2 regions of the Sporosarcina sp. FSL K6-1540 genome follow, and region 1 is predicted to be linked to the other one. Evidence: a T-box and tRNA genes for the amino acid it is inferred to sense, from the RefSeq annotation. Region 1 holds a T-box; the other holds one or more tRNA genes.

Region 1 (10,504 bases):
TTCGCAAGTCCTTCGGCGGTTGAAGTTTTTGCTGAAGAAGTGGCTCCGCGGACAGGTTGGAACGGCTTTACAATCGGGGCTATCGGACATGTGACGGAAAAAGCATTGCTAGAAGTTGGTGCGGTCGTTCATGTTAGACCCGATACATACACACTTATGGATCTCGTCGAGAAATTGGCGGGGCGAAAGGAAGGGTAATTTTGGATACTTTACAATTCAGACGCAACAGACGTTTGCGCACATCAACTACATTGCGTTCTATGGTGAGAGAAACTGTTCTGAGGAAAGAGGACTTCATCTATCCGATTTTTGTTATAGATGGGGAAGACATCAATAATCCAATCGCTTCTATGCCGGGTGTGTTCCAGAAATCACTCGACCATTTTACAATTGAACTCGATGAAGTTGTGTCACTTGGAATTCCATCAATTATTTTATTTGGTCTTCCGGCAACTAAGGACGAATTGGGGTCGGAAGCTTATTCTGATCAAGGGATTGTCCAAAAAGCCACTCGTTTAGCGAAAGAACGTTATCCTGAACTTGTCGTCATTGCGGATACTTGCCTGTGCCAATATACAGATCACGGACATTGCGGTGTTCTAGAAGACGGTAACGTATTAAACGACCCATCATTGGAACTGTTGACGCGTACTGCAGTAAGCCAGGCGAAGGCAGGCGCGGACATCATTGCGCCGTCGAATATGATGGACGGTTTTGTAGCAGCTATTCGCCAAGGGTTAGACGCAACTGGTTTTGAGCATATCCCGATTATGTCATATGCAGTGAAATATGCATCCGCTTATTACGGACCATTCCGTGACGCTGCGGAATCTACTCCTCAATCAGGCGATCGCAAAACGTATCAGATGGATCCAGCAAACCGCATAGAAGCAATGCGTGAAGCGGAATCAGATGTTGCAGAAGGTGCTGACTTCCTAATCGTTAAACCGGCGCTTTCGTATCTCGATATCATGCGTGATGTCAAAGACAATTTTACATTGCCAGTAGTTGCATACAATGTGAGCGGCGAGTATGCAATGGTTAAAGCAGCAGCGCAAAATGGTTGGATTGATGAAAAAGCAATCGTTCTTGAAACGTTGACAAGTATGAAGCGTGCGGGTGCGGATCTCGTTATGACGTACCATGCGAAAGATGCGGCACGCTGGCTGGAGGAGAAATAATTGGGTAGAAATTATGAAAAGTCGAAACAAGCATTTGCTGAAGCGGTAAATCTTATGCCAGGAGGAGTTAACTCTCCTGTTCGTGCATTCAAATCTGTCAATATGGACCCGATTTTCATGAAGAGCGGAAAAGGCGCTATTCTTACAGACATCGATGGCAATGAATATATCGATTATGTACTATCTTGGGGTCCGCTTATTCTCGGTCATTCTGATCAAGACGTAGTTGAAGGCATTAAGCGCGTTGCAGAAACTGGAGCAAGCTTTGGTGCACCAACGTTAGCGGAAAATGAACTTGCGAAACTTGTTATTGAACGCGTTCCTTCAATTGAAATGATTCGTATGGTGTCATCCGGTACGGAAGCAACGATGAGCGCACTACGTTTGGCGCGCGGATATACTGGTCGCAATAAGATTTTGAAATTTGAAGGCTGTTACCACGGTCACGCTGACTCACTGCTCATTAAAGCGGGTTCTGGCGTTGCGACACTTGGCCTACCAGATAGCCCAGGTGTGCCTGAATCGGTTGCGAAAAACACAATCACTGTTCCTTATAACGATTTAGAAAGCATTAAAGTCGCAATTCAAGAATTTGGTGACGACTTAGCGGCAATTATTGTTGAGCCTGTCGCGGGTAATATGGGTGTTGTCCCACCTGAACCAGGTTTCCTTGAAGGATTGCGTGAGTTGACAGAGAAAAACGGCACGCTTCTTATTTTTGATGAAGTAATGACGGGCTTCCGTGTTGGCTATAATTGCGCACAAGGTTATTACGGTGTGACGCCGGATATTACATGTCTCGGAAAAGTAATTGGCGGCGGCCTTCCAGTTGGTGCATATGGAGGGAAACGTGAAATTATGGAAAACATGGCTCCTGCAGGAACGATTTATCAGGCAGGAACTTTATCAGGTAATCCACTGGCGATGACTGCAGGTATTGAAACGTTGAAAAAACTAACGCCTGCATCTTATGAACACTTCATTAAACTTGGTGATCAGCTAGAAGCCGGTTTCCGTTCGGCGGCTGAAAAGTTTGATATCCCGCACACGGTAAACCGTGCAGGCTCGATGATCGGCTTTTTCTTCACCAACGAAAAAGTGTCGAATTACGACAAAGCGAAAACGGCTGACCTTGAATTATTTGCTGATTACTATCGCTTAATGGCTGAAGAGGGTATATTCCTTCCACCATCTCAGTTTGAAGGCATGTTCCTATCAACTGCGCATACAGAAGCGCATATTGAGAAGACAATTGAAGCGTTCCATACGGTGTTTGCTAAACTTCGTGCGTAAAAAAAGCTTAGTCAATTCAAATGCGAATTCGATAGTTGTGTTTGTTTTCACATGTGTTGATTAACCAAAAACAACCAGTAAATAACTGAATCAAACACTATGCCCTTCGTGTACAGTTACCTCTGGATTGCTTTAGATTGAACGACCTCTATACGATTACCGAAATGTCTTGATGTGTAGGAATGCGACTCCGTCGCATTCCTGCACATTTTTTCCGATAATCGTATGGTGCTTATTCATCTATCGCTATCCAAATGCATAAGTACACGAAGTGCTAAAACTTTTCGGGACGAAAGAATAGCGGGGCTTCTTATCTGGATAGTAGCCGCCAAAAATACAATTTTGGCGACTGAAGCCTTCTCCATAGACTTGTCTTTTTTAGTTAAGGAAGAGTCACTTTCTTATAGTCCATCGCATGATAAGGTGCATACTCTTTACTAATAGTAAGCAAGGAACACATTGTACAAAGTGCTAGAGTGCCCGAAATTGTATCTTCGGGCACTTATAACCTATATAAAAAGTCATCTATTCTTTTTTCTAAAGTAGCTGTATTTTTCACTTGAACGTTGTAGGAACGCGACAGGCAACTATTCGTAACAGGATTACTGAAAAGGGTGTGGCTAGGAATGACGAAGTCATTTCTAGCCACACTTGCTCCTCGGTAAAGTTGTCATGAATAGTTCGTCAAAAGCGGACCGGAAATGATTCAGTGAAAATGGGGTTTTTCAAGCCTTTCTTACCTGTTCTTTATGCAAGAAAATGGTTAATCAACAGAAGTGGTTTTTTTTAATAATAAAGACAATATCCTCCGACTAGTTTACTGGTCGGAGGATATTTGCGTTCGATCTATTTAATCTTCTATTGTAACCATGCCGCGCATACAATTGTTTGTGAAGGAATAGAAGGAGGGAACAGGTATGGAGAAAAAACAGTGGTCAATGGAGGAAAGTTTCTATTTCCCAGAACATGCTGGTGTACCGACTGGTGTACAGTCAGTCACAGTGACGCCAAGGTATACTGAAGAGCGTACAGAAGACTCAGTCCGGTTGACAGGCATTTATCATATTGCGGCGAATGTCGAATTCGGTGAAGGGCTAAGGGCGGAGGAATGGGACGATTCATTTATCCTCATTGACGATGTCGAAGTGGATGGCAAAGACGGTTATTTTGAATACGCGGTACCGCTTAATATTGACTTGCCTTCAGTAGCAGAGAGCCCATTGGAGATTGTAACAACGCAAGCAACAGGTAAATCAGACGGACAAGGTACTTATGGAGTTGTCTGGAATGTAGAATGTACGTACACAGAAGCGGTTGCAATAGTGGAAGAGTCTGAGGAAGTGCAAGTAGCGGTCGCGGTTGCAGCGCCGATTGTAGCAGCAATTGACAGCACTCCGTTAGACGAGATGGACGAAGTGCTGTCGTTCATTGCGGAGCTTACGGATGGCATATCGACGACAGCCTACCGTTCAAATGATGTTTTTGTAAAGAACGAAAGCTAAACCACACAGGAAACAGAACAATAGAAAGTCGCCTGTCGTCGGTATGATCAATAATCGTACCAACTGAAAAAGGCAAATAGGGATAATGATTCCTTTACAGTAAAATCGACATCTTCGAAGCCAAGGAGGAAGTAGGTAAGGGTTATATCCTCTACGCATAACACAATCCTTTCGTTATATACTTGACGAGCAACCGGTTATTCCGTTACAATTATTGCAATTGCATATGGATGCGATGATTGGGATAGTACGTGAATGGATTAGACTAAAGAGAGGGTTCGAGTGCTGAAAGGACCTGTCGATTATTTACCGAATGTAACCCATGAGCAGTTTCCGTGAAAGTGTGTTCAAAAAGAAAAACATTTTTGAGCGTAGTAGCGGAAGCCGGTTTGAAGCCGTTATCGAAGTTTGAGGTGCACAGCTCTTTTGTGTGCACGAATAAAGGTGGTACCGCGAACAGCTCCTTCGTCCTTTAAGGCGATAGGAGTTTTTTTGTACCCAAAAATAAAGGAGGAAATAACATGTCAACTGAAAACAACACGTCGATGCCGACGAAATATGATCCACAGACAATTGAAGCAGGTCGTTACGAATGGTGGCTGAAAGGGAAGTACTTTGAAGCGCAACCAGAAAGCGATAAAACGCCCTATACAATTGTTATTCCACCGCCGAACGTCACAGGTAAACTTCACCTAGGCCATGCATGGGATACAACCTTACAAGACATCATGACGCGTATGAAACGTATGCAAGGCTATGATGCACTATGGCTTCCAGGAATGGATCATGCGGGAATCGCGACACAGGCTCGTGTTGAAGCAAAACTTCGTGAAGAAGGAACGACACGTTATGATTTAGGCCGCGAAAAATTCGTTGAAGAAACATGGAAATGGAAAGACGAGTACGCAGGACATATTCGTGCGCAATGGGCGAAACTTGGTTTGGGTCTTGATTATACACGTGAACGATTTACCCTGGATGAAGGACTTTCGAAAGCAGTACAGGAAGTTTTCGTTAAACTCTACAACAAAGGGCTTATCTACCGTGGCGAATATATTATCAACTGGGATCCGGCAACGAAAACAGCTATATCCGATATCGAAGTTATCCATAAAGACATACAGGGTGCTTTCTATCATATGCGTTACCCACTAGCAGACGGAACGGGCAGTATCGAAATTGCGACAACTCGACCTGAAACAATGCTTGGGGACACTGCGGTTGCAGTCCATCCTGAAGATGAGCGCTACAAGCATTTAATCGGCAAAACGGTTAAATTACCGATTGTCGGCCGTGAAATCCCGATTATTGCAGACGATTATGTCGACATGGAATTTGGAAGTGGTGCCGTGAAAATTACACCTGCACATGACCCGAATGACTTTGAAATCGGTAACCGTCACAATCTTCCACGTGTTCTTGTGATGAATGAAGACGGTTCAATGAATAAGCTTGCTGGTAAATACGAAGGAATGGATCGCTTCGAATGCCGTAAAGAAATCGTTAAAGACTTGCAGGAGATGGCTGTTCTATTCAACATTGAAGAACATAATCATTCTGTCGGTCACTCTGAACGCAGTGGTGCTGTCGTTGAACCGTATTTATCAACACAATGGTTCGTTAAAATGCAGCCACTTGCTAATGAAGCGATTAAATTACAAGAAGCAGAAGACAAAGTAAACTTTGTCCCGGACCGTTTCGAAAAAACGTATTTAACATGGATGGAAAATGTCCATGACTGGTGTATCTCGCGTCAACTTTGGTGGGGCCACCGCATCCCAGCTTGGTACCACAACGAAACGGGCGAAATACATGTCGGTCATGAAGCGCCTGCTGACAGTGAAAACTGGAGCCAGGACAATGACGTTCTTGATACATGGTTCTCATCTGCGCTTTGGCCGTTCTCAACAATGGGCTGGCCGGATCTCGACAATGAAGAATTTAAACGTTATTACCCAACAGATGCACTCGTAACGGGCTATGACATCATTTTCTTCTGGGTATCACGGATGATCTTCCAAGGCATCGAATTTACAGAACAGCGTCCATTTAAAGACGTCTTAATTCACGGACTCGTACGTGCAGAAGATGGTCGTAAAATGTCTAAATCACTTGGTAACGGCGTCGACCCAATGGATGTTATTGAAAAATACGGAGCGGATGCACTGCGCTACTTCTTGTCAACCGGTTCATCGCCAGGGCAGGACCTTCGCTACTCAACTGAAAAAGTTGAAGCCATCTGGAACTTTGCCAATAAAATCTGGAATGCATCCCGTTTCGCACTTATGAACATGGATGGCATGACTTACGAAGAAATAGATTTGACTGGTGAAAAATCCGTTGCAGATGCATGGATTCTGACAAGGTTGAATGAAACAATCGACCAAGTGACGAAACTTGCAGATCGTTATGAGTTCGGTGAAGTCGGCCGTGCACTTTATAACTTCATCTGGGATGATTTCTGTGACTGGTACATCGAAATGGCGAAACTGCCATTATACGGTGAAGATGAAACAGCGAAGAAAATGACACGCTCAGTACTGGCATACGTACTTGATAATACAATGCGTCTATTACACCCATTCATGCCGTTTATTACAGAAGAAATCTGGCAGAACCTACCGCATGAAGGCGAGTCAATCACAATCGCTGCATGGCCGGTTGCAGATCCTGATCTTACTGATAAAACGCGTGCAACAGATATGAAACTGCTGATGGATATCATCCGCGCAGTACGTAATATCCGTGCAGAAGTAAATACACCATTAAGCAAAAAAGTACCACTCTTTATTTCAGCTAAAGACGATGCAACTGTAGCCGTGTTGGAAGCAAATCGCAGCTACATCGAACGATTCTGTAACCCTGAGACATTAACGCTAGGCAACAACATCACAGCACCAGGCAAATCGATGTCAGCTGTCGTTACAGGAGCAGAACTGTTCTTACCACTTGAAGGTCTTTTGAACATTGACGAAGAGCTCGCACGTCTGACAAAAGAACTTGCGAAATGGCAAGGCGAAGTAAAACGCGTTCAAGGCAAACTTTCCAACGAACGCTTCATGTCAAAAGCTCCTGAAGCAGTAGTTGCTGAAGAGCGAGCTAAAGAAAGTGACTATCTAGAAAAATACGCGGCAGTAGAGCGTCGTATGCAGGAATTGAAGGAAATCTGATTTTAAAACGAAGAGACCTTGTCGCGAATATGCGACGAGGTCTTTTCATTTGATAAATTGTTCATCAAGTTGCTAAGAGGCTAGTAACTTGAATTATTGTTAATTCAGTTTTGATTATGAATTATAGAATATGGTAATATAGATTTATATCAGTCTATGAAGGTTTAATAATATAGTATAAAAATAGGGATTAGTAACTATATAAGGCGAAGTAAATATTTCTTTAGAATACGCTTCGGCTACATCTGTTAAGCGCCTTCGCTCAATTTTTACAAGTATCCATATGTTCAATATAAATAGCACGAATGAAAAGGATGGTAGACATGGAGAAGTTTAAACTTAAAAAGGCTTTGGGGGAAAATGGGCTATCACTTGTTGAAGTGCTTGCCTCTTTCGTTATTTTAACCCTCTTACTAACAACCTTCTTAATGATGTTTATACAGTCAGCTAAGGTAAATAAGGCATCTGAGCATATTATTGATGCGACTTATATTGCACAGACTGAGATGGAAAATATGTATGCGCTAAGTACAACTACTAAAAATGGTGCAAAAGAAGCGACTATTAAAGGTTTAGGTTATACAAATGGATTAGTTGAAAATGGTTGGATTGTATTTGGAAAAGAATACAATTCTGGTATTTTAATAAAAATTAAATTACAAAATAAAAAAGGTAACATGGATCGTGTATTAGTAGAAGTGCGTGGTATACCTGATGATAACCTTCAAGCCCAGATGGAAAATGTAGTAGTTTGGAGGGCTGATTAAATATGAAAAAGTATTTAAATAATGAAAGAGGACTTACCTTAATTGAGATCCTTGCAGTTATAATAATTGGCTCGATTATTATGTTATTAATTTCAAATGTTCATTTATTTGGACAGAAACAATATAAAAGCCAATCAGAAAAATCAAGGCATTTATTTGATGTTACTTATGCAGCGAAGGTGATTACGAAGGAGATTCGGAAAGCAGAAAAAGTGATGTTGAAAGATAATATATTAACGTTAACGTTAAATGATACAAACGAAACTGTATTTGAATTGCGAAATGATGCAATTTTGAAAAACACAAGCCCTTTTGTTTTAGGAATCTCGGAATTTATGATCATTCCAGCTGATGATAATAAGCGTAAACTTAAGATAAAAATTAATAGTTTAGAGCAAAATGGGAAAAATGAGTCTATTGAAACGGAAATTTACTTAAGAGAAGGTGTAATCGTTGAGATTAAGTAATTGGCAAAAAAATGAACCTATTAATAAAAACGAACTCGGATTTACTCTTGTTGCTGTATTAATGGTGCTTGTTGTATTATCCGTTCTTGGAGTAAGCGTTCTAATGATAACGTCGAATTTTGTGAAATTATCCGAGGGGGAGCGGGATGATCAGTCAGTTTTTTATATTGCCGAGGCAGGTTTGACGGTGGAAATGGCGGAAATAGAAGAAACTATAACTGAAGTCTATAATATTACAAAAACTGAAGCAGAGTTTTTTAATGCGCTTAATGCGAGAATTATAGCTGTATCCAAGCCTTCCTCAGCTACTTTTGAAAATATCCATGGGAAAGAAACTAATGCACGGATAGATGTAGAAGAATTAAATACAGGTAATCCAAGAGAATATAAAGTTGCTTCAGTGGGGATAATTGGAAACAGTACAAGAAAAGTTAAAGCTATCATATCAATAAATTGGTCAAAGAATAATGAAATAATAGATAATTTATTGTTTTATTCAAAAAAGTTTAGTTTTCATGGGACAGCAGTAAATGCAGTATCAGGAAGCGTCATTATGGATGGAATAGAAACGCATGGTTTAAATGGAGGTTCCAAACTAAATATAACAAATATGTATTTTAACGGACCTGTTAAAATAGATGGAGGTTCAGCATCTTTTGGCAGTGAAATAAAACCAGGGCATATATATGTGAAGGGGGACTTAGATTTTTGGGAAGGAAGAAGGAATGTATATGGTGATATAAGAGTAAATGGTAAATTTAGATTAAAGGATGCTGTCATCAATGGAGATGTATATGTAAATGGTGATTTGGAATTAGGGTGGACTCCAGAAATTAAAAAAAATATATATTATACTGGTAATTTAATAACTCCATCAAATTATAATCAGTCTTTATTAAGTAAAGTTATAAAGGTGAATAGCGTAGATAGTTTTACAATACCAATGGTTGATTTTGATTTAAAAGAAGACCGTTGGTATATAAATAATGGATATGTAGTTAAAGGTAACGAGACAGGAACCATTCCTCCTAATGCAAAAATGTTGGTTAATAATTATATAAATACTAATAATCAAAGTATAACAGGGCAAGTAGTTATTGTAAGTAAGGGAGATATAATATTAAGAGGAGGTAATGGATTTACGGGAGCGTTAATTGCCCCTAATGGAAAAGTTGAGTATTCAGGAGATGGAGTTTTTAATGGTGTAATTATATCCAAAAATGAGATTAGTTTACCTAAAGGTGGTAATACTATAAATTTGAAAAGTTTGAATGAAATATTTGGAAATAATATTCCATTAATGGTTGATAATAATTTGGGTGAAGGAAATGATGAAAATGGTTCGGCAGCAAAAGGTGTAAAAGTAACTATAAAATCAAGTATTAAAGAAGAATAATATAAATATCTGGTGCCTAATCCCTGGTGACACTCACTCAATTCAGACACAATTCATTGAGTTTTGATTCACGAGTGTCTGTCACCGTTTTCTTAGTTACTGGTTGTTGTATTATGGAAACATGAAGAACGTTGTCGGGGCGAAATGGTGACACGCACTCGGATGCCATTAGCAATATCACTACACAATTAAGATTATAAAAGAAGATCAGACATCTATGCAGATGACTGATCTTTTCCACGTTTACTCAAGTTGTTAGTCTTGGGTTACTCAAAAATACTTGCCACTAACTATTCTCCGGAAAGCTTCCTCTTGATATACATCATCAACTTTTCAGCCACAGAAAAATCATGCGTTGTATACAGCGATCGTGCCCCAACAGGATCCTCAATCTCATTCAACAGCCATCTCCCATCAGGCAACAACAAAAAATCAATCCCCACATAATCGCTTTTTATTGCTCGGGAAATAGTTTTCGCATCTTTTTCCTGCCAGCTAGAAAGTATGTATTTTTCGACGGAGCCACCAAGTGTGTAGTTTGATTTGAATGTCCCGTGGCCAGTGCGTTTTACGGCTCCGACAACGTCATTGCCAATCATAAATACGCGTATATCTCGGGCGCCGGATTCGATGAAGGGTTGGACAATTAGTTTTCGGTCGTGGAATTTGGTGAAAAACAACTTTGCGTCCGCAGTTGATGTACAAAGAAAAACTTCATTCCCACCATG
Region 2 (10,504 bases), 1.0 Mb from region 1:
AACTCGGCAAAATGACCCCGTAACTTCGGGAGAAGGGGTGCTCTGGTAGGGTGTTAAAGCCCGAGAGAGCCGCAGTGAATAGGCCCAGGCGACTGTTTAGCAAAAACACAGGTCTCTGCAAAACCGCAAGGTGAAGTATAGGGGCTGACGCCTGCCCGGTGCTGGAAGGTTAAGAGGAGAGGTCAGCGCAAGCGAAGCTTCGAATTGAAGCCCCAGTAAACGGCGGCCGTAACTATAACGGTCCTAAGGTAGCGAAATTCCTTGTCGGGTAAGTTCCGACCCGCACGAAAGGCGTAACGATCTGGGCACTGTCTCAACGAGAGACTCGGTGAAATTATAATACCTGTGAAGATGCAGGTTACCCGCGACAGGACGGAAAGACCCCGTGGAGCTTTACTGTAACCTGATATTGAATTCCGGTGCAGCCTGTACAGGATAGGTAGGAGCCTTGGATTCCGGAGCGCTAGCTTCGGATGAGGCGTTGGTGGGATACTACCCTGGCTGTATTGGACTTCTAACCCATGCCCCTTATCGGGGCAGGAGACAGTGTCAGGCGGGCAGTTTGACTGGGGCGGTCGCCTCCTAAAGAGTAACGGAGGCGCCCAAAGGTTCCCTCAGAATGGTTGGACATCATTCGTAGAGTGCAAAGGCATAAGGGAGCTTGACTGCGAGACCTACAAGTCGAGCAGGGTCGAAAGACGGGCTTAGTGATCCGGTGGTTCCGCATGGAAGGGCCATCGCTCAACGGATAAAAGCTACCCCGGGGATAACAGGCTTATCTCCCCCAAGAGTCCACATCGACGGGGAGGTTTGGCACCTCGATGTCGGCTCATCGCATCCTGGGGCTGTAGTCGGTCCCAAGGGTTGGGCTGTTCGCCCATTAAAGCGGTACGCGAGCTGGGTTCAGAACGTCGTGAGACAGTTCGGTCCCTATCCGTCGCGGGCGCAGGAAATTTGAGAGGAGCTGTCCTTAGTACGAGAGGACCGGGATGGACATACCTCTGGTGTACCAGTTGTCTTGCCAAAGGCATCGCTGGGTAGCTATGTATGGACGGGATAAATGCTGAAAGCATCTAAGCATGAAGCCCCCCTCGAGATGAGATTTCCCATTACGCAAGTAAGTAAGATCCCTCAAAGAAGATGAGGTTGATAGGTCTGGGGTGGAAGCACGGCGACGTGTGGAGCTGACGGATACTAATCGATCGAGGACTTAACCAATTTTGAAAAGGGCTTGATTACCCTGATTCTGTGTAGCACAATGTCTGTTTTATTCAGTTTTGAGCGAACAAAATTAATTATTTTGTAAAAACGCTTGCAAGTAACAACAAGGTATGATATAATTAATCTTGTCTTGTGGAAAATAGTTCAGTGACGATTGCGAAGAGGTCACACCCGTTCCCATACCGAACACGGAAGTTAAGCTCTTCAGCGCCGATGGTAGTTGGGGGTTTCCCCCTGTGAGAGTAGGACGTCGCTGGTCTGTTAGTCCAAAAGAAGATACTTAATGTATGTTCTTAATATTATTCCGCAGTAGCTCAGTGGTAGAGCAATCGGCTGTTAACCGATCGGTCGTAGGTTCGAGTCCTACCTGCGGAGCCATTTAGGAGAGCTGTCCGAGTGGCCGAAGGAGCATGATTGGAAATCATGTAAGCGGCTAACGCTGTTTCAAGGGTTCAAATCCCTTGCTCTCCGCCAGATTCATATAAATGATAAATTAAGGCCCCTTGGTCAAGCGGTTAAGACACCGCCCTTTCACGGCGGTATCACGGGTTCGAATCCCGTAGGGGTCACCATAATTTTTTAGAAATTCATCATTAAGCACGTAGACTTTAATTCAGTAATTCGAGCATAGCACACTCTCGTTAAAATTGGGAGAAGGAAGGAGCGTACATTAGTACGTGACTGACTGAGCGAATGAAGCTGACAGAGAGATGCGCCGCTTATCGCAATTTTACCCAGGAGGATTAGCTCAGCTGGGAGAGCACCTGCCTTACAAGCAGGGGGTCGGCGGTTCGAGCCCGTCATCCTCCACCATTAAGTTTTTTAAGCAGATTCACCGCTTAAAGAAACTTACATATATTTAATTATATAAATACTATTGTCGCGGGGTGGAGAAGTGGTATCTCGTCGGGCTCATAACCCGAAGGTCGCAGGTTCAAATCCTGCCCCCGCAACCAAATTTTATCATGATACAGCAGATCATATAGCTGACATGTAAATGATTAGCTCTTTATCAAATGAATACATTATATTGTTGTCGCGGGGTGGAGAAGTGGTATCTCGTCGGGCTCATAACCCGAAGGTCGCAGGTTCAAATCCTGCCCCCGCAACCAAATGGTCCCGTGGTGTAGCGGTTAACATGCCTGCCTGTCACGCAGGAGATCGCCGGTTCGATCCCGGTCGGGACCGCCATTTTTATTTTTCTTATAAGGTTTAGAATAAGCTAATATCTTAATGTAAACCAAATATGTGGCTCAGTAGCTCAGTCGGTAGAGCAAAGGACTGAAAATCCTTGTGTCGGCGGTTCGATTCCGTCCTGAGCCACCATTTTAATATTTGTGCCGGAGTAGCTCAACTGGTAGAGCAACTGACTTGTAATCAGTAGGTTGAGGGTTCAAGTCCTTTCTCCGGCACCATTTACACCTATATGGTGGGGTAGCGAAGTGGCTAAACGCGGCGGACTGTAAATCCGCTCCCTACGGGTTCGGCGGTTCGAATCCGCCCCCCACCACCAGTTTTAGGGGCATAGTTTAACGGTAGAATAGAGGTCTCCAAAACCTTTGATGTGGGTTCGATTCCTACTGCCCCTGCCATTTTTTTTAGTATAATCTAATATTATGGCGATTGTGGTGAAGTGGTTAACACATCGGATTGTGGTTCCGACACTCGAGGGTTCGATTCCCTTCAGTCGCCCCATTTATCTATCCAATTAAAACAAACTTATATATCATGGCGATTGTGGTGAAGTGGTTAACACATCGGATTGTGGTTCCGACATTCGAGGGTTCGATTCCCTTCAGTCGCCCCATTTTATATTCAATTAAAACAAACTAGATATCATGGCGATTGTGGTGAAGTGGTTAACACATCGGATTGTGGTTCCGACACTCGAGGGTTCGATTCCCTTCAGTCGCCCCATTTATCTTTTTGGGGTATAGCCAAGCGGTAAGGCAACGGACTTTGACTCCGTCACTCGTTGGTTCGAATCCAGCTACCCCAGTTTCGCGGAAGTAGTTCAGTGGTAGAATACGACCTTGCCAAGGTCGGGGTCGCGGGTTCGAATCCCGTCTTCCGCTCCATCATCTACGGCGGCATAGCCAAGCGGTAAGGCATGGGTCTGCAACACCCTTACCACCGGTTCGATTCCGGTTGCCGCCTCCAATTTTCTTATGTATCGTTGTTCGTAAACTAAATAGTGTTATGCCCGAGTGGTGGAATGGCAGACACGTCGCACTCAAAATGCGATGCCGTAAGGCGTGCCGGTTCAAGTCCGGCCTCGGGTATCAGATGAAAAACACAACTTCGGTTGTGTTTTTTTGTGTTTAATTTCTACTATATAAGTTGACTTAACTGAGCGAACGTGGGCTTTGGCTACCCCTAGCACTTTAAAGAATTCAATGTAATTTAATTCTTTATTTCAATATATATTTAGATAAAAGAATAGAGAGTAGGGGAAACATTATGCCATTAATTGAACACCAGGAGTTCATTCAAGCCTCGGTAGAACGTTGCTTTGATCTTGCACGAGACGTGGATATTCATACCCGTACAACAGAGGGGACGAAAGAGAAGGCTGTCGGTGGGGTGACAACAGGTTTATTGCTGGCCGGGGATATTGTTACATGGGAGGCCGTTCATTTCGGTATAAGACAAAGACTAACTGCCAAAGTAACGGTGATGGATATACCGTATATGTTTGAAGACATAATGGTGAAAGGAGCATTCCAATCTTTTCACCATATTCATGAGTTTATTGAGAAGGATAATGGCACTCTGATGATTGACAGATTTCAATATAGATCACCCTGTGGAGTGATTGGTGTTATTGCGGATAAGTTGTTTTTGGAAAGCTATATGAGAAACTTTATTGTGAGTCGAGCAAGAGCTCTGAAGCATATTGCAGAAAATGAGTAAGAGGCATTTCATCAGGAAAAGTCGACTTGATAAACTTGGTGGCACAAGTTTTCTAGAGAGTGGAACCTGGACGTTACTAATAGATGGTGAGAAAACACAGCGGTTCAAAAATGGGTAGTAAACAAAATCGCTCCTTACCGCCGAAGCGTAAGGAGCGATTTTCATAGAGGGGATCCGATGACACTAGTTTGGGTTGTCCATTGCAATTGCCTTGGTTGGTCATTGGGGATTGGTCACAAAGTAAATGGTGACAGGTTATTGGTTTGCCTGCAATTTAAATTGGATTGATCCCTACTCTATGCCCTGGAGAGGAGTCTCACCTTTCCAAGGGCATTAAAAGTACTTCGTATCATCAAATTTCAAGACAATCGAATAGTTTTTTGCATTAATAGAATTAGATAACTTATGTGCATCCTTTTCTGCTTGCAATGATTTCACCCGATAATCCTCAGGATCGAATAAAGCAACACGGTATACGACCGTACCTTCAGAGTAGCCGTATTGAATCTCTTCTTTTTCTGCCATAGAGAGTTCTTTGTAAAAGCGGGCTTTTGCACGTAATTGTATGGCAAGTTCAATCGCTTCGACAATCGCAAGTTGTTGCCCTTGGAACTCGATTTCATTATCGATATTGGCACGATACATGAGACGGTCGAGCACTCGACTATCTAAACGGACTTCATCCAATTCTGTTTCTACGATTTTAAGGCTACGTGGTCCTTGATCAGGGGTGTTGCCTTTTTCTACATTCGTAAAGGCTACGCGTCTCATTTCATCTTCAAGCTCATGAATTCGTTTTGTTAAAACACTTTTTAATTTTACAGCTTCAGCGAGTGTTATGTTGCTCACTTGTTCATTCCCCCCATTTAGAAACATTGTCAGTCAACTATAATGGAAGTTTGTCCCTCGTGCAAAACATATGAACGAACATCTCCACCACTAAGACTAGTAAACATGTTCCCACATGCTGTTGTCAGTTCAAACGCTTCAGTAGCATCCATGGACGGGCGTAGGAAGAAGATATGTAACGCGTCTGTCGTATCTTCTGTTACAGCGCTGCGTATAGAATCGACATATGGGCTACCGAATGGGCTATAATCATCTTTTAACAGTAGAATGTTTTGTAATGAATTAAAACGACCATTCAATCCATCATATCCATCCTCTTCTGTCCCTGAAGTAACGACTATATCGCCGACAATTTTTTCGAGGTCATAGATGCCTACTGGAATTTCGTGCTGCAAGGAAAAGAAGTTATTCAAGTCGACAGCATTGTGGAATGGATCGATGTAGTTTTGCTTCTTAATCCGGCGCATAAGTGCTTCTGTAGAATGACGGTATCGATTAGGGTCTGCGCCAAGTGCTTTCCACACAGTACGCCATTCTTTAATGCCAGGGAATTCGGGGACGGACTTGTTCTCCAGCTCAAAGAAAAGTTGCTCTTGGAATAATTGCAATTTTCCTTTTAGCATTTGAGGCGATTCTGACACTGTAATTTTGGTATAATGATTAATGCCCAATTTTAATCCGGGTACGGCACCTAAAAGCTTCATATCCATTTCAATAATCAATGACTTCACCCTTTATATAGTTTAATTCAATAGTAGCATAGTGGAGGCGATACAGTGTGAATGCTGTTCAGTTGCAACAGTCAGTGAGGGACTATGCGGAGTCAATCGGCATCGACAAAATTGGTTTTACAACAGCTGCACCATTTCGTGAGTTGAAAAACCGCTTGAAGCGGCAGCAAGAACTAGGCTATCAGTCGGGTTTTGAAGAAAAGGATTTAGATAAACGGACAGAACCTGCTCTTTTGCTTGATCAAGCAGAAAGCATTATTGCAATTGCTGTAGCTTATCCATCCAAAATGGCAGATTCTCCGAGAGGAAAAAAAGGCGAGCGCCGGGGTATTTTTTGCCGTGCATCATGGGGAACAGATTATCATACAGTCCTTCGTGAAAAGCTGAGACTGCTTGAGGAATTTATACTAGAACATGCACCTAAAGCAAAGGTTCGCTCGATGGTAGATACGGGTGAGCTTGCAGACCGCGCTGTTGCAGAACGGGCGGGGATTGGCTGGTCGGCAAAAAACTGTTCAATAATTACGCCGGAATTCGGTTCGTATGTGTACCTGGGTGAAATGATTACCAATATCCCTTTTGCGCCGGACGTTCCAATGGAAGATGAATGTGGGGATTGCACACTTTGTCTTGACGTATGTCCAACTGGTGCATTGATTCAGGGTGGTCAATTAAATGCGCAGCGTTGCATTGCTTTCCTTACACAGTCGAAAAAGCCAATCCCGGAAGAATTTCGTGCGGAGTTTGGTAATCGGATATACGGGTGTGATACATGTCAAACGGTATGTCCGAAAAATAAAGGAAAGCATAATTTGCATCAGCAAGCATTCCAACCGGACCCTGAACTGGCGAAGCCACTTCTTCAGCCTGTGCTCAGGTTGTCGAATCGAGAATTTAAAGAGAAATTTGGACATGTATCAGGATCTTGGCGCGGAAAAAATCCGATTCAGCGAAATGCAATTATTGCACTCGCACATTTTAAGGAGGAGTCTGCGGTACCTGAATTGATCAGTATGTTAGAGAACGATCCAAGGCCCGTCATTCGTGGTACGATTGCATGGGCACTTGGTCGAATTGGTTTGGAAGAAGGATATGTAGCGATTAAGGAAGCATTATCGAAAGAGGAAGATCCGGAAGTGCGTGCTGAATTAGAAAAGGCAGCGGATACTTATATATTAAAGAAATGAATGCCTATATAAACTAAACGAAGGCTCCTTACAAGAGGCAGCAGAAGTAAATTCAATGGGGTTCTATATTTCAACAAATCTATAGTAAGAAAAAGTTTAATTGGAGGAATCACTGAGATGGCCATACACGTAGCGTTATTTGAACCACAAATCCCTGCAAACACAGGGAATATTGCAAGGACATGCGCAGGAACAGGAGCGAAACTTCATCTTGTGAAACCGCTTGGATTTTCGACGGATGACAAAATGTTGAAACGTGCGGGGCTCGATTACTGGGAGCACGTCGACATTACATATCATGAAGGAATTCGTGAGCTATTCGCGGCGAATCCCGATGCTGTTTTTTACTTTTTGACAAAACACGGTGAAAGGACTCATACTGCATTCGATTATTCTGATGGTGCAACAGATATATTTTTCGTCTTCGGTAAAGAGACGAGCGGACTTCCTGAAGAAATTTTAGAGGAGAATAAAGAACGGTGTCTACGAATCCCGATGAACGACAACATTCGGTCGCTTAATTTATCGAACACGGCGGCGATACTTATATATGAAGCACTTAGGCAACAATCTTATCCAGGATTGGTATAAAAAAAACGGGGCAGCCTGAAGGCATGTCCCGTTTTACTTATTGTTATTTTTTTAGGCCAGGTATCTTAACCTTGCCCGGTTTATCATCGTATCCGCCTGTGAAAATTGCAGATAGGAATGCAAAGCAAACACCTATAATTAGAATTACTGTCATGATAGGTACCTCCTGTAAATTCATTAGTAGCTTCGTTAAGTATACCCTATTTTAAATGGAATTGAAACGACCGTCAGGAAAAATTGTGACAGAGCCAAGAAAAATGAAACTTTTTGTCGGCTTGTCCGTATATAACATAACGACTTAAATAATATGGAGGTAGAATATAGTATGAAAAATTACTCGACAGGAATGAAATGGATCACGGCAATTGCAGAAGGTTTTCTTGCAATTCCAATCATTGGAGGAGTTTTTGTTATAAGCTCCGGATATTCAGTGCTGGGTGTCATGTTCGTTTTACATGCAATTACGTTACTGCTTTCAATTCGGGACATGCAGGGTAAGGCAGCACCCATCCTAGGTCTCGTCACGAGCATAGTGAGTGCTATTCCGTTCATTGGCTGGTTCATGCACCTACTAACTGCAGGAGCGCTCGTAATGTCAGCTATCACTTCTAGACGCTAAATCAATATGTAAGAAATACCCTTCCGAATACTAACGGAAGGGTATTTTTTAATGTGGTAAATAGAGCAGCTGATAGGTGAACAGTACTGCGAAAATATATAACAGGATAGGAACTTGTTTTCCTTTCCCTTTCACAACTTTCAATAGCGGGTATGTGATGAAACCAAGAGCGATTCCTGTCGCAATGCTCGATGTGAGTGGCATTGTTAGAATAACGAGGAATGCTGGGAATGCTTCATCGAATGAATCCCAATCAATATCTTTCACTGCGCCAATCATCAAGCTTCCGACGATAATCAAAGCAGGAGCTGTGATTGCAGATACACCAGACAATGTACTGACGAGTGGACCGAAAAATGCCGCGACAAGGAAGAGGATAGAGACAGTCAGTGATGTCAATCCTGTCCGGCCACCTACTGCAACACCAGATGAAGATTCGATGTACGCCGTTGTTGGGCTCGTACCGAACATTGATCCGAATGTTGTTGCAACAGAATCTGCAAGTAATGCATGACGTGCACGTGGCAGCTTATTGCCTTTCATAAGGCCAGCCTGTTTTGCAACGCCAATCATCGTGCCGGTGGTATCGAACAAGGTAACGATGAGAAAGGCAAAAACCACCCCATACAAACCATGTGAAATGACGTCACCGAATGCAGTAATCGGATTCCAAACAAGAATCCCTTCCGGCAATTGAGGCATTTTCCATAAGGCACCTTCAAATTTGAGCTGACCCGTAAAGACTGCGACAATTCCGGTTAGAACCATTCCAATGAAAATCGAACCATAGATATTCAAAGTCATAAGAATAACCGTCACGAGAAGGCCGAACAAAGCGAGTAGAACGGGCGGAGACGTAAGGTCGCCAAGCTTAACAAGGTTCGCCTCATGTGGAGCGACGAGTCCAGAAAGACGCAAGCCGATAAAGGCGATGAATAACCCTATCCCAGCTGTAATCCCGAGCTTTAGACTCTCAGGAATTGATTCAATTAATTTTTCACGGAAAGAAGTCAAGGACAACAGAACAAATATTAATCCAGCTATGAATACTGCAGAAAAAGCAGTCATGTAGTCGAGTTGACCATCAGATGCGAGAACAACCGATGTAAAATAAGCATTCAATCCCATTCCTGGTGCAATTGCAATTGGATAATTGGCGAAAAGTGCCATCCAAAGTGTACCGATAACCGCAGCGATAATTGTCGCAATGAATACTTGCTCAAATGGTACGCCGGCGTCAGCAAGAATAATCGGATTGACGATGACAATATAGGCCATTGTCAAAAAAGTTGTCATACCTGCCAATACTTCCGTTTTCACAGTGGTATTATGTTTTTTTAAATGAAACAATGTAAATCTCCTTTCAGAATACGAACGAAATGAAGTACATTTACAATAATATTCGTTTTTACGTTAAAATTCAACTCTGAAATGCAATCAGGTAATTCGTAATATTCGAATGCCGCTTGTACAATTAAAGAATAAGTTTCGAAAGGGGAAATTCAAATGACAAAACGATTCAACGGAACACTTGAGCTAGCAAATGGTGTGAAAATGCCACAATTAGGACTTGGCGTCTATAAGATGACGGATCCGGGTCAGACTGTCGAAGCAATTACATACGCAATAGAAACAGGATATCGCGCAATTGACACAGCGGCAATCTATGAGAATGAAAGGGAAACGGGGGAAGCGGTCCGTCACTCTGGTGTTCCAAGGGAAGAGCTGTTCATCACATCGAAGGTATGGAATACTGATCAGGGCTATGACGGGACACTCCGCGCATTCGAGACTTCATTGAAGAAACTAGGCTTAGATTATTTGGATCTATATTTGACACATTGGCCTGTGTCAGAAAAATATGTCGACACTTATAAAGCGATTGAACGGTTGTATGACGAAAAACTGATCCGTACAACAGGTGTCTCCAATCATCATGCCCATCATCTTGAAAAAATCCTTGTAAAAGCAAATGTTGCGCCAATGGTGAACCAGATTGAACTCCATCCGTATCTAACACAGGAACCGCTCCGTGCGTTTTGCGAAGAGAATGGAATTGCTGTGACGTCTTGGTCACCGCTTGCACGTGGGAAGCTACTTGCAGAACCAACGCTTCTTACTATCGGCGAACAGTACGGTAAAACACCTGCGCAAGTTATTATCAGATGGCATTTGCAAAATAATCTCATCGTTATTCCAAAGTCGGTGACACCTGAACGTATAAGTGAAAATAATGAAGTTGCCGATTTTGAACTGTCATCTGAAGAAATGGCATCGATTAACGCACTTAATCGCGATGAGCGGACGGGAACCAATCCGGATTCATACTAATTTCATTAGCGTGCCTGATATGTGTCATAAGTCTTAATGCTATTCATAGTATTGCAACTTTT

The links. The T-box of region 1 lies ahead of MKY15_RS16100 (valine--tRNA ligase). A T-box ahead of a tRNA ligase gene usually reads a tRNA of that ligase, here a tRNA-Val.
Region 2: it has a tRNA-Val gene. The T-box ahead of MKY15_RS16100 (valine--tRNA ligase) is inferred to sense a tRNA for this amino acid. The anticodon was not compared.

What each region holds. Positions count from the first base shown of each region.
Region 1 covers NZ_CP152018.1:3,408,459-3,418,962, forward strand. The annotation lists gene MKY15_RS16080 (uroporphyrinogen-III synthase) at 1-198, shown strand, start outside; gene hemB (porphobilinogen synthase) at 201-1,181, shown strand; gene hemL (glutamate-1-semialdehyde 2,1-aminomutase) at 1,236-2,474, shown strand; gene MKY15_RS16095 (hypothetical protein) at 3,392-3,976, shown strand; T-box leader at 4,203-4,452, shown strand; gene MKY15_RS16100 (valine--tRNA ligase) at 4,498-7,146, shown strand; gene MKY15_RS16105 (hypothetical protein) at 7,470-7,913, shown strand; gene MKY15_RS16110 (prepilin-type N-terminal cleavage/methylation domain-containing protein) at 7,916-8,380, shown strand; gene MKY15_RS16115 (PilX N-terminal domain-containing pilus assembly protein) at 8,367-9,776, shown strand; gene MKY15_RS16120 (ATP-grasp domain-containing protein) at 10,067-10,504, opposite strand, start outside.
Region 2 covers NZ_CP152018.1:2,391,350-2,401,853, forward strand. The annotation lists rRNA gene MKY15_RS11110 (23S ribosomal RNA) at 1-1,218, shown strand, start outside; rRNA gene rrf (5S ribosomal RNA) at 1,365-1,480, shown strand; tRNA gene MKY15_RS11120 (tRNA-Asn) at 1,525-1,599, shown strand; tRNA gene MKY15_RS11125 (tRNA-Ser) at 1,604-1,695, shown strand; tRNA gene MKY15_RS11130 (tRNA-Glu) at 1,719-1,793, shown strand; tRNA gene MKY15_RS11135 (tRNA-Val) at 1,959-2,034, shown strand; tRNA gene MKY15_RS11140 (tRNA-Met) at 2,103-2,177, shown strand; tRNA gene MKY15_RS11145 (tRNA-Met) at 2,259-2,333, shown strand; tRNA gene MKY15_RS11150 (tRNA-Asp) at 2,337-2,412, shown strand; tRNA gene MKY15_RS11155 (tRNA-Phe) at 2,472-2,547, shown strand; tRNA gene MKY15_RS11160 (tRNA-Thr) at 2,561-2,636, shown strand; tRNA gene MKY15_RS11165 (tRNA-Tyr) at 2,650-2,734, shown strand; tRNA gene MKY15_RS11170 (tRNA-Trp) at 2,740-2,813, shown strand; tRNA gene MKY15_RS11175 (tRNA-His) at 2,841-2,916, shown strand; tRNA gene MKY15_RS11180 (tRNA-His) at 2,953-3,028, shown strand; tRNA gene MKY15_RS11185 (tRNA-His) at 3,063-3,138, shown strand; tRNA gene MKY15_RS11190 (tRNA-Gln) at 3,149-3,220, shown strand; tRNA gene MKY15_RS11195 (tRNA-Gly) at 3,225-3,299, shown strand; tRNA gene MKY15_RS11200 (tRNA-Cys) at 3,308-3,381, shown strand; tRNA gene MKY15_RS11205 (tRNA-Leu) at 3,423-3,503, shown strand; gene MKY15_RS11210 (SRPBCC family protein) at 3,682-4,134, shown strand; gene MKY15_RS11215 (hypothetical protein) at 4,468-4,983, opposite strand; gene MKY15_RS11220 (phenylalanine--tRNA ligase beta subunit-related protein) at 5,013-5,693, opposite strand; gene queG (tRNA epoxyqueuosine(34) reductase QueG) at 5,762-6,901, shown strand; gene trmL (tRNA (uridine(34)/cytosine(34)/5-carboxymethylaminomethyluridine(34)-2'-O)-methyltransferase TrmL) at 7,019-7,492, shown strand; gene MKY15_RS11235 (hypothetical protein) at 7,818-8,111, shown strand; gene MKY15_RS11240 (NCS2 family permease) at 8,160-9,461, opposite strand; gene MKY15_RS11245 (aldo/keto reductase) at 9,618-10,442, shown strand.